Regions from separate parts of the Nodularia harveyana UHCC-0300 genome, predicted to be linked through region 1. Evidence: predicted binding sites of a transcription regulator. Region 1 holds the regulator's gene; the other holds the start of a gene.
What was found. Region 1 encodes NtcA, which controls nitrogen genes in cyanobacteria. Its sites were predicted from a motif close to TNTGTANNNNNNNNTACANA; they were not measured.
Positions count from the first base shown of each region.

Region 1 (5,692 bases):
TTCTGGGGAAATTTTTTCTACTGTCCCCACAATTCTGACTTGGCGTTCTAATTCTGCCCACCAAAAAACTAAAGCGGCTTGAGGATTTGCTGCTAGTTCTTGTCCTTTATGGCTGTTGTAGTTGGTGAATAAAACAAAGCCCTGTTCGTCAAAGTCTTTAAGTAGTACCATTCTGGCTGAAGGTTGACCATTGGGTGTCGCTGTAGCCAGAGTCATAGCGTTAGGTTCAGGAAGTTGGGCGGCTAGTGCTTGTTCAAACCATTTTTTAAATTGAATGAAAGGGTTGGGGTTAATTTCAGTTTCACTCAAACCTTCCAATGTGTAATCTTTGCGGAGGTCTGCTACGGTCTTGTCCATGTCAATTTGTATATTTTAGATAAGTTTGGTAAATAAAAGAAGTAGCCTATTGATTGGGCTGTTATCCCAAAAGTGACATAAAGCATTGTGAGTGCCAAACGTCTTCCAGAAACTACCGCCCATGTCAGAATTATCCGTCAATCGTGGCCACTCGGTCTGCTTGAGGGTGAAGTTAGTGCGGGTAACTTCGAGTGGCATTTTAAATGGCATTTTCGCCGGGGAGAACTGTCTGTGAAGCCCTCCCAAGGTCGTGCTTTGATTAAAGAGCCTCTTGGTCGTTTTTTAGAACAACAGGACTATAAATTAGAGCCTGGAGGCGATTATGACTTTACTATTAGGGCTGAACTTTAGTTATTGGTTGTGAGGCGATTTAAGTATCTTTCAATGAGAAGGAGAGCAACTATATCATCTATGGGTCTTGGTGGCTGTCTCATGCCTTGTGGAAGGAGTTTTGTGAGTCCTTTGGGGGGGTACATCTGCCAGTAGCGATCGCGTGCTTCTAAGGTGCTGTACCGTTCATCTACTAAAATGATGCTTAACTGCTCTAGTAATACTTCGCTAAGTTGCTGTTTCCATTGTTTAGCGGTGGTTTGATTACCCATGACTAGCAAGGAAACGGGAAACTGTTGACGCAGGGTTTCAATGGTGGCGATCGCCTTTTCTGCGGTGACAACTTGATGATAATACAATTGCCGGTCTAGTCCCATGACTGCTATACCACATTTATCTTTACCCGGATCGAAGCCCAAGATAACCGGTTGTGTGGGTGAAAATTCACTAAAAGTCATAATAGATGTGGGAGGGGGATTTTATTATTTAATTATTTTTAATAGCTATTTAACTTGTTTACTATAAATTTTAGGTGCTGAAAATCACTTTGCCGTCGATGATTGCCAACAGCTTAATTCTTACAGGTCCTGCTGTATAAGTATCCTCCATAGCGATCGCTTTGATTTCTAAAGGTTGATCATACTGTCTTAGTTGTAGGAAAAAGCGTAAATGAGAACCTTCCCTCAACACACCTTCAATAATTCCAGCATTACGCGCCCGAAATTCTGAAGCGGAGATCAGCAAATCCAGTCTTTGCGATAGCTGATAGGATGACATAATTTTAGGATTGGCATTAGTGGTGGCTAGGATCTCGCCTTCTGAAAAGACTAATTGATTTCGAGCTGCATCAGCAAAAAATTCTATTTGGTTTTCGCCTCTGACATAGTTACCAGCAGAAAATATCCGAACAACGTAATCTTGACCATCCTGAATTTGCTCACTCAGTTTTTCTATTCTGTCTTCGGTAACACGCAGAAGCTGTTTATTTGAGGGAGTTTCCCCAGGTTCGGTTAATTGAATGTTGGCATTTTGGTTGGCTGCTTTCAAAAGTTCTATGACCACTTGACGGGCTGCACTGGCTTGATTAACGCGAACCACGTTTGCAGCCAGAATTTGATTGCGAACCAGTGCTAGTTTACCTAAACGCAGGTCACGATATGACTGATAATATTTTTCTAGCCTAGCGACTTCTTCTTCTAAATAATTCTGCCGTTTTTCTAAGTCTTTGAGGCGAGACTCCCTAACGGCGATGACTTCTTCTCGCGCCGTAATTTCTTGATTGCGTTGTTTAATTAATCCATCCAGTTCGGCAATTTTGCGATCGCGCTGATCAATCGCTGTTTTCGCCTCTTCAATGGCTGTTTTAGCTTCTGTATACAGTCGTTCTCGTTCTGCTTTTAGTTCTTCAATGGCCGCTTGTAATGTCTCTCTTTGATCATAAACACTTTGCAGTTCTGTTAAAGCTTGTTGATACTGATTTACTACTGCACCTAACTGGCTTTGAGTTCGTCGGAGTTGAGTTGCGGTGGCTTGTTGTTTAGCGTTCGCCGCTTGCAAGGACTTGTTAATTACCTGTAACTCTTCCTCTGCTTTGGTTTGTTCGAGTCTGGCCGTATTTAACTCCTTCTCTACCTGACTTTTTTCAGTTTCAGCAATTTGTAGCTGTTCCCGGTTGTTTCTCAGGTCTTTTTGAATATCTTCTAGCTCAAATACCCCTTGCCGCAAACCTTCATCAGCAGTAAATAAGATCCCTAGTGTGGATGCGGAAATTAAGCCACCCGTAAATATTGTTACTAGTACAGCCGTTTTTTTGGGACGAAGATTAAACAGTGAGAGGCGTGCTTTACCAACTCGCGTACCAATGCGATCGCCCACAGTGGCAATTACGCCCCCCAAAATTAAAATTGCTGCTATCAGGATGTAACCGGTGGTCATTTTTAGCTACCGTTCACAGTGCGCCGGAGACAGAATACTTCCAGATACAGCCTACTACTTTCAATCATCATCTGATCGAAGATGGGAGATAGGCAATAGCTGAAATTAATCATGATTTTAGATTTACCTCCAGCTATGGGTGTCATTTTCCAGAACACAACATTTGCCATCCCACCTCCCTGAATTACATTTAGGTAAACTGCTTACTCAAGGTAACAGGTTTATGCACGGTAATCTTCTTTTTGTGAATAGAAATCATTTGTTTCTCACGCAAGTCTCCTAATAAGCGAGTGACAGTGACTCTTGTGGAACCAATGGCTTCAGCGATCGCCTGATGAGATAACTTCAAATCAATCGTAATCCCATCTGCACAAGGAATACCAAAATCACGACAAAGAATTAACAAAAAACTCACCAATCTTGAACCCATATCGCGGTGAGCTAAGGTTTCAATCATCATCTCTGTCTGTAAAATCCGCGAAGATAGGCCTCGCAGCATCAACATTGATAATTCTGGATTCTCCTTAAAAGCTTGCTCTACCTGTTCAATTGGCGCTGACAGTAACTCTACAGGTGTAAATGCCACTGCATGGTAAAATCTATCGGACTTATTTCCTGTCAATAATGACAGCACACCAAAAACACTATTTTCCCGTAGCAGTGCTACCGTTATTTCCTCTCCTGCCTCGTATACCCTGGAAAGTTTCACAGCACCCTTCAAAAGAAAATAAACTCGTTCAGCAGGATCGCCGGGAAAAAATATTGTTTTATTGCGTTCAAACGTTTCTACAACTGGAGGAAATGCTCCGGTCGCCATTTGACGAAATACATTTGCTAGGGCTTTATCTTCTGTCACCATCATCTCCCTTCCCCTACCCAATGCCGGAAAAACAAAAACTGATTACCTAAGAATACACCTGAAAAATTAATAAAGCACCGTCAACCTTTCTGTACATTCCTATACTCAAACCCATAACTTCATAGTTATTTGTTCACAATGATACATAATTTTTGCCGTTTTTAGCTAGTAGTTGTTATAAGTACTTGCACAGTTGTGGTCATCAGGTTTTTCAGCAAAAAATTCACGATATCTTGAGAATATCTTCAGGATTATCTGGAAAAACTTTTCACAAAACAGTTCACCTGATGATCATTTTTGCAAATAAGATGCACAACCAATACAAACTCGCGTCAGATTCTAGTATGCTCCTAATAATTGATCACATTCACAATTTCTATGCTGGATCTGACTGGAAAAAACGCATTAGTTACAGGGATTGCCAATAACCGTTCCATTGCCTGGGGAATTGCTCAACAACTGCACAAAGCAGGAGCTAACCTGGGTATTACCTACCTCCCAGATGAGCGAGGCAAAATGGAAAAAAAGGTGGCGGAATTGGTCGAGCCTCTTAAACCCAGCTTATTTGTTCCCTGTAATGTCCAAGATGACGCACAGGTACAATCTACCTTTGAAGCAGTCCGGGATAAGTGGGGAAAATTGGATATTCTCATTCATTGTCTAGCCTTTGCTCACAGAGATGATTTGACTGGTGGTTTTAGCCAAACCTCACGAGCGGGCTTCAAAACAGCCTTAGAAATTAGCACTTATTCCCTAGTACAGTTAAGCGGTGCAGCCCAACCCCTGATGACAGAAGGCGGTAGCATTATCACTCTGACATATTTGGGAGGCGTGAGAGCAATTCCTAATTACAATGTTATGGGAGTAGCGAAAGCCGGATTAGAGTCTAGTGTACGTTATTTGGCGGCTGAACTGGGACCACAAAATATTCGAGTAAATGCCATTTCCGCCGGACCAATACGCACATTAGCATCTTCAGCAGTCGGCGGAATTTTAGATATGATTCACCATGTGGAAGAAGTCGCGCCCCTGCGTCGCACTGTCACTCAGGAAGAAGTAGGTAATACTGCTGCTTTCTTATCTAGCGATTTAGCCAGTGGTGTTACAGGACAAGTTATATACGTAGATGCCGGCTATGAAATTATGGGAATGTAGTCATTAGTCAATCAATTTTAGATTTTAGATTTTAGATTTTGGATTAGACTGCAATCTAAAATCGCAAATCCAAAATCCAAAATTCTTTACTCCCCACACTCCCCACACCCCCCACACTCCTCATTTATGCAAACAGAACGCCTAAATTTGACTCAAACTGCCCGCGTTGCTTCTGTTCATCGTACTACTGGCGAAACAGATATCAAAGTTAGTATTAACTTGGATGGTACAGGTATATGTACGGCAGCCACCGGGATTCCATTTTTGGATCATATGTTGCATCAAATTTCTTCCCACGGCTTGATTGATTTAAATGTTCAAGCCCAGGGAGACTGGGAAATTGATGACCACCACACCAATGAAGATGTGGGTATTACTTTAGGACAGGCTTTTGCTCAAGCTCTGGGTAACAGAAAAGGTATTGTGCGGTTTGGTAATTTTCTCGCTCCTTTAGATGAAGCTTTAGTACAAGTGGCGCTGGATTTTTCTGGTAGACCTCATCTCAGCTATGGTTTGCAAATTCCGACCCAGCGTGTGGGAACCTATGACACCCAGTTAGTACGGGAGTTTTTTGTAGCATTGGTCAACCATAGCCAAATGACTCTACACATTCGGCAGTTGGATGGTATTAACTCCCATCATATTATTGAGGCGACATTTAAGGCTTTTGCTAGGGCTACCCGGATGGCGGTGGAAATTGATTCCCGTCGTGCTGGTACAATTCCTAGCTCTAAGGGTATTCTATAGGATAGTTGAGGCTAAAGGAACCACTGAGGTACTCAATTTGTGATAATTGACAAACTTAGTGGTAATTGTGACATGAAGTCTGGTGTAGAAATCGCTGATAATCAACTAAATAATATTGATAACCCGCCAGTGGTCCTAACTGCTGATTTGCGTAAAGTCTATCGCACGGGTTTTTGGATGAATCAAAAGGTTGTGTCTCTCAAAAGTTGTTCTGTTAAGGTTCACAAGGGGGAAACTTTTGGTTTATTAGGGCCTAATGGCGCTGGTAAAACTACTCTTTTAAAACTGTTGTTGGGAATTATTCGCCCC
Region 1 covers NZ_JAYGHG010000029.1:21,858-27,549, reverse strand. Annotated here, with positions in the region: gene pdxH (pyridoxamine 5'-phosphate oxidase) at 1-357, opposite strand, end outside; gene VB620_RS15900 (DUF3146 family protein) at 445-708, shown strand; gene VB620_RS15895 (pre-16S rRNA-processing nuclease YqgF) at 705-1,145, opposite strand; gene VB620_RS15890 (DUF3084 domain-containing protein) at 1,216-2,622, opposite strand; gene VB620_RS15885 (hypothetical protein) at 2,625-2,792, opposite strand; gene ntcA (global nitrogen regulator NtcA) at 2,813-3,484, opposite strand; gene fabI (enoyl-ACP reductase FabI) at 3,860-4,636, shown strand; gene hisB (imidazoleglycerol-phosphate dehydratase HisB) at 4,763-5,383, shown strand; gene VB620_RS15865 (ABC transporter ATP-binding protein) at 5,456-5,692, shown strand, end outside.

Region 2 (5,692 bases), on a different contig from region 1:
CTGGGATAACCATCTGTTTCGACTTCTGGGGAAAAATCTTGATATCTTTTTTGTTCAGACCGCTTCCAGATTTCAGGTAGTTCGAGACAAAGCATGGGATAGTGGCGGAAAAAATCTGACCAAGGATTGTCAAACAGTAAGCTTTCGGGATAGACACCTTTTTCTGCATCTTGCCAATCACTTTCTAGCAGCTGATTTATTCTTTGTTGTAATTTTAACAAAACCTCTGGAGGAATCCGTTTCCCTCTTTTTCCCAGAGAGGGATGCATGAGATTCATCAGCTGAGAACCTAAAATTTTATGTACTAAACCAAAGTAACTTTTCCCTTGCTGAAAGGTTTGATAGGTCAGCTTAGTTAAAGTGTCAGACATAGGAATATGAGAGTAGTTATGAATTTGATCAATTATATGTAAAAAATTGTAACGAAAAAATCCTCTATTTCAGGAATATAAAGTAAAAATCAGCATTCTCACAGACAAATAGGCGCTGGGGATGAAAGATTTTTGGTAACTGCTCTCACCTACGTTTTCACAGTCCTCTGCACACACTAAAATATTAATTTTTGTAAATTAAATACCATTTTGTAGCTTTGGTTACAGAAATTTTGTTAACTTAATAGATGAAAGGATAAATGACTCACCATTAATCATTAAAGTCATTACGAGGGCTATAGTTATGTCTATTCAAGATAGAATTCGTGGGTTAACAATGCATCAATATCAGCAGGTCAAAAACCGTCAACAATCAATGCTGATGCGGGCTGCACAGGAATTAGGTCTTCCCGAAGAACTATCCCAATACTGGAGTCCGACTCAAGGAAAAATTGATCCTACCATTCGCTTGATTTATGAAACTAGTCATGCTTCCATGAGCTAGCACCGCTACGCGGAAGTCAAAAGTCAAAAACAGATTTTCAGGATTATCAAGAGAATGCGATCGCCAAGGTTGATAGACTAAAAGTTTAGATTCCTGGCTATAAAATGGCAATAAACTCAATTTCTGACCATGATCAGCAAAAAAAAGCCACCCTCATTGGGTGGCTAAAAAATCACTAATTAGCTGAATTAGCAATCGTAATAGAGATAAAACTCATAAGGATGAGGACGCATCTGCATCTGCTTAACTTCATTAGCCAGCTTGTAGTCAATCCAGTTTTGGATGAAGTCTTCGCTGAACACCCCTGAATCTGTCAAGAAAGCATGATCATTTTCCAATGCTTTCAAAGCCAATTCTAGAGAACCTGGAGTTGAAGGAACCTTCGCCAGTTCTTCTGGAGAGAGTTCATAGATATTTTTATCTAAGGGTTCACCAGGATGGATTTTGTTCTTGATACCATCAATACCAGCACATAGCATAGCTGCAAATGCTAAGTAAGGGTTAGCAGTAGCATCAGGACAACGGAACTCTAAGCGCTTCGCTTTGGGGTTACCGCCAGATAAAGGAATCCGCACAGAAGCAGAACGATTACCTTGGGAATAAGCCAAATTCACTGGTGCTTCATAACCAGGTACTAGGCGTTTGTAAGAGTTAGTTGTGGGGTTGGTAATCGCCAATAGTGCCGGTGCGTGCTTGAGGATACCACCAATGTAGTAAAGTCCCATTTCACTCATACCAGCATATTTGTCACCTGCAAATAGAGGGTTACCTCCTCTCCAGATGGATTGGTGACAGTGCATACCGGAACCGTTATCACCAAAAATTGGTTTTGGCATAAAAGTCACAGTTTTGCCGTATTTCTTGGCGACGTTCTTGATGACATACTTGTAAGTCATCAGCCAATCAGCAGCTTCAATCAACTTACCAAAGCGGAAACCTAGTTCGCACTGACCACCAGTTGCTACTTCGTGGTGCTGCTTTTCAATAGGTACGCCGCAATCCTTCATGGTCAGCAGCATTTCTGTCCGGATATCTTGAAAGCTATCTGCTGGCGATACGGGGAAGTAGCCTTCTTTGAAGCGTGTTTTGTAACCCAAGTTGGGGCTTTCTTTCCGACCAGAATTCCAACCACCTTCTACAGAGTCTACATGGTAATAACCTTCATGGGCATTTTGGTCATAGCGAACATCATCAAAGATAAAGAATTCAGCTTCAGGACCAAAAAATGCTGTATCACCAAGACCAGTAGAAACTAGGTAATCAATTGCACGTTGGGCAATTACACGAGGACAACGGCTGTACCATTCACCTGTGCGGGGTTCTTTAATACTACAAATTATACTTAAGGTTGGCTCTTTCATGAAAGGGTCGATCCAAGCAGTGTTGGGATCGAGAACCATCATCATGTCTGATTCGTTGATGTTTTTCCAACCCCGAATGCTGGAACCGTCAAAAGGTACGCCATCAGAGAAGGAACTTTCATCAATTTGGTCTTGATACATCGTCAGATGCTGCCAAGTTCCTGGTGTATCGATGAATTTCAGATCAATCATCTGAATGTTTTGGTCTTGAATCAATTTCAAGACTTCTTTTGGGGTTGTCATTGTTACTCCTTCTCTACCAATTTCCTAAATTAATACCAGAATCTTCCAAAGCATCCTAACCCAGATGATCTGAACTAAGTTGTAGATGACACACCTGAAATATCATAAATCCTGGACATTAGAAGATTTTGTACTTTTTGTTACAGCTTATCTGGATTACAGGTTATATTAACCTTTTACCGAACATCTGTACAAAACTTAAAGTTCATCTCATCAGGGGTCAACTTTGGCATAGAATCCTTTAATAGCGGATAAATCGTTTTTGTGCCGCATCATATTTTAAAAATAAATGGCACAAAAATTTACTGGTGCATAAGTGCAACCAAATTAATATCAAACCATAGATAGCATTGATTAGGAGAAGAAGAATGCGTGATGCAGTTACAAGCTTGATTAAGAATTATGATGTTGCTGGTCGGTATTTTGACCGGAATGCCATTGATAGCCTGAAATCTTATTTTGACAGTGGCACAGCCAGAGTACAAGCAGCAGCGGCTATTAATTCCAATGCGGCCTCCTTGGTAAAACAAGCTGGTTCTAAGTTATTTGAAGAACAGCCTGAGTTGATTCGTCCCGGCGGCAATGCCTACACCACTCGTCGTTATGCGGCTTGTCTGCGGGATATGGATTATTATCTCCGCTATGCTACCTATGCCCTGGTTGCGGGTAACATGAATGTGTTGGATGAACGTGTACTGCAAGGATTGCGGGAAACTTACAATTCTTTAGGTGTACCCATCGGCCCGACAGTTTTCGGCATCCAAATTCTTAAGGATATGGTAAAGGCGCAAGTAGCAGCCGCCGGTATTGCTGATACTACTTTTGTGGATGAACCTTTTGATTATATGACTCGTGAGTTGAGCGAGCAGGATATTTAGTAGCTTGATCGTCAGTATAAAATATAGCAATATAAAGCGATCGCGTTTCCAGTTAAATTGAGAGGCGATCGCTTTTTTTATCAGTCAAATATCTCACACCAAAAACTTGGCATTGGGAATCAGAGAATCATGTACTAAGTTTTACCAAAGTTCACTTATATGGTAATTTTTAATCAACTGAACCCAACTCAAAACTCTAAAAAATTAGTAGTTTATTTGGTATGCAAAAATACTATGAAAACTTTGTACGTAAGTGAATAAATATCTGATTATAGGAATCATCGTCACTATTTTAGGGGAAGTTTTAATCGGCAAAAGCTGGGCGCAGACTCCTAATTGTATTGCCAACGGCTCATCAGAAGTGACCAAACGCGCCAATAGTTTCGGGCAGGGTAATGTGATTGTCATTGGCAGAGTTGTCTCTCATCCATACGTAGTTGTCATTCCTCAAAGGTCAAACACAGCCTTAGAGACTGTTAAGAAATATATTAGTGATGCTTTCCTCGCACAGCATAGATTGGGGCCTTACATCCATGCTGGAGGATTTGCACAGAGGTCAGAAGCAGAGTGTGTGTCTCATTTCTTGAGAAATCAAGGACTAGATGCACGAGTTGTTTATTTCCGATGAAAGGTATAGCACCCGCCAAGGAAGTTAGGACAGAAACTGATCATGAAACCCTTGTTCCTTGTTCCCGGACACTGAGCGACTTGTACTGAGCGGAGTCGAAGTAAGCCGAAGTGCTGTTCCCTGACATAAATTAGAAACAAATTACTCGATAGCTGAGAATCTATTTTTAAATTGAAAACATGATAAAGCCTTGGTGGATTGGTAACTTTATTTTGCTGCAAGTGGGGCTAGTTGCTATTGTTCAGGCTTCCGCTACAGATGATCAATTACAGGTAAAAGTAAAACGCTGGTTAGAAGTGCGCCAGCCAGTTGGAGAAGTGCTGTATTCCCGTGGAAAGACATCTCAACCAGCAACCAGCGGCCTCAGACTGCAAGCGGTGGGAGATACAATTACCACTAAGAAAAACTCTAGTGCGGTTTTGTCTATAGATATAGGCACTGGCTTGATTAAAATCTCGGAGAACACAATTATTAATATCCAGAAACTAGAGAGAGGAGAGAAAGGAGAACAGATCACACAACTCCAGGTCAAGGCTGGGCAAGTTCGTCTTCAGCTTCGTCCATTCACTAATCCCGCCTCTCGTTTAGAGATTGAATCACCTGCTGGGGTGGCTGGGGTGCGGGGTACTGATTTTGGTGTGAATGTCCAGCAGAATGGCACAATGGGGGTAGCAACCTTAACAGGTAGTGTAGCCACAAATGCTGAAGGGCAGACGGTTTTAGTTAATGCTGGTTTCCAAAATATTACGATACCTGGTGAGCCACCTTCACAACCAGTTCCTCTACAGGAAAATACTGATCTGAATATCCGCGAACTCTCGGCTAATGGTAATCAGGTGAGAATTGTCGGTACTGTTGATCCGGTAAACCTGCTAATCATTGCCCAGCAGGAGCAGAAGACCGATGTTAATGGCAAATTTGATGTTACGGTTCCTTTCTTACCTAACCGCAGAGTAGAGGCTGTTGTGGTGACTCCTTTGGGGACAAAACAATTATATGAGTTGGCGATTCCTTAGTTGAATATTCTGCAATGATGATTTCATCCTGGAGAAAATCTCTGAGAGATACTCCCAATTACCTCCGCAGTTCCATTCTCAAAAACCCTTTACTGGTTCCCGGTATATTGACTACGGTGTTGTCCCTGGGATTATGGCAAATAGGTGCTTGGCAAGCTCTAGAGCTATTAGCATATAATTTATTGTTCAACCTGCGCCATTCCTTAGTTCCTACTGATTGGGATTCCCGTTTGGCTGTCATTGGTATTGACGATGCGACATTGGGTGAGTATGGAGAATTTCCCCTTTCACGCGATCGCTATACTCAATTATTAACCACTCTGGAAGCCTCTTCCCCTGCTGCTATTGGCTTTGATATTCTGTTTGTGGAACCTAGCGATCAGGATGTAACACTGGCCGAAGCAATGGAAATTAATGGTAGCGTTGTTTTAGCGATCGCACCCAGTTTACAGCAAACGACCCTGCGCCCAGTGCCAGTTTTAGATCGTGTTACTGCTAAAGGGCATATTGTCAGTAATGCCGATTTGGATGGGGTAACACGTCAATTTTCTCTCTACATTGATCAAGTCCCCAGCTTGAGTATGACATTGTTACAGGCATATAATCACAGCTTGCAGCAGACTTTTACCCCAGATACTACTAACTCTCAGCAATCAATCATTGCTTTACCATCTCTGCAATCAGGAGTGA
Region 2 covers NZ_JAYGHG010000023.1:4,427-10,118, reverse strand. Annotated here, with positions in the region: gene VB620_RS13805 (class I SAM-dependent methyltransferase) at 1-371, opposite strand, end outside; gene VB620_RS13800 (hypothetical protein) at 676-876, shown strand; gene glnA (type I glutamate--ammonia ligase) at 1,065-2,480, opposite strand; gene apcB (allophycocyanin subunit beta) at 2,849-3,358, shown strand; gene VB620_RS13785 (hypothetical protein) at 3,612-3,986, shown strand; gene VB620_RS13780 (FecR family protein) at 4,166-5,002, shown strand; gene VB620_RS13775 (CHASE2 domain-containing protein) at 5,017-5,692, shown strand, end outside.
Region 2: the regulator NtcA is predicted to act here: its motif matches at 2,608-2,627, upstream of glnA (type I glutamate--ammonia ligase).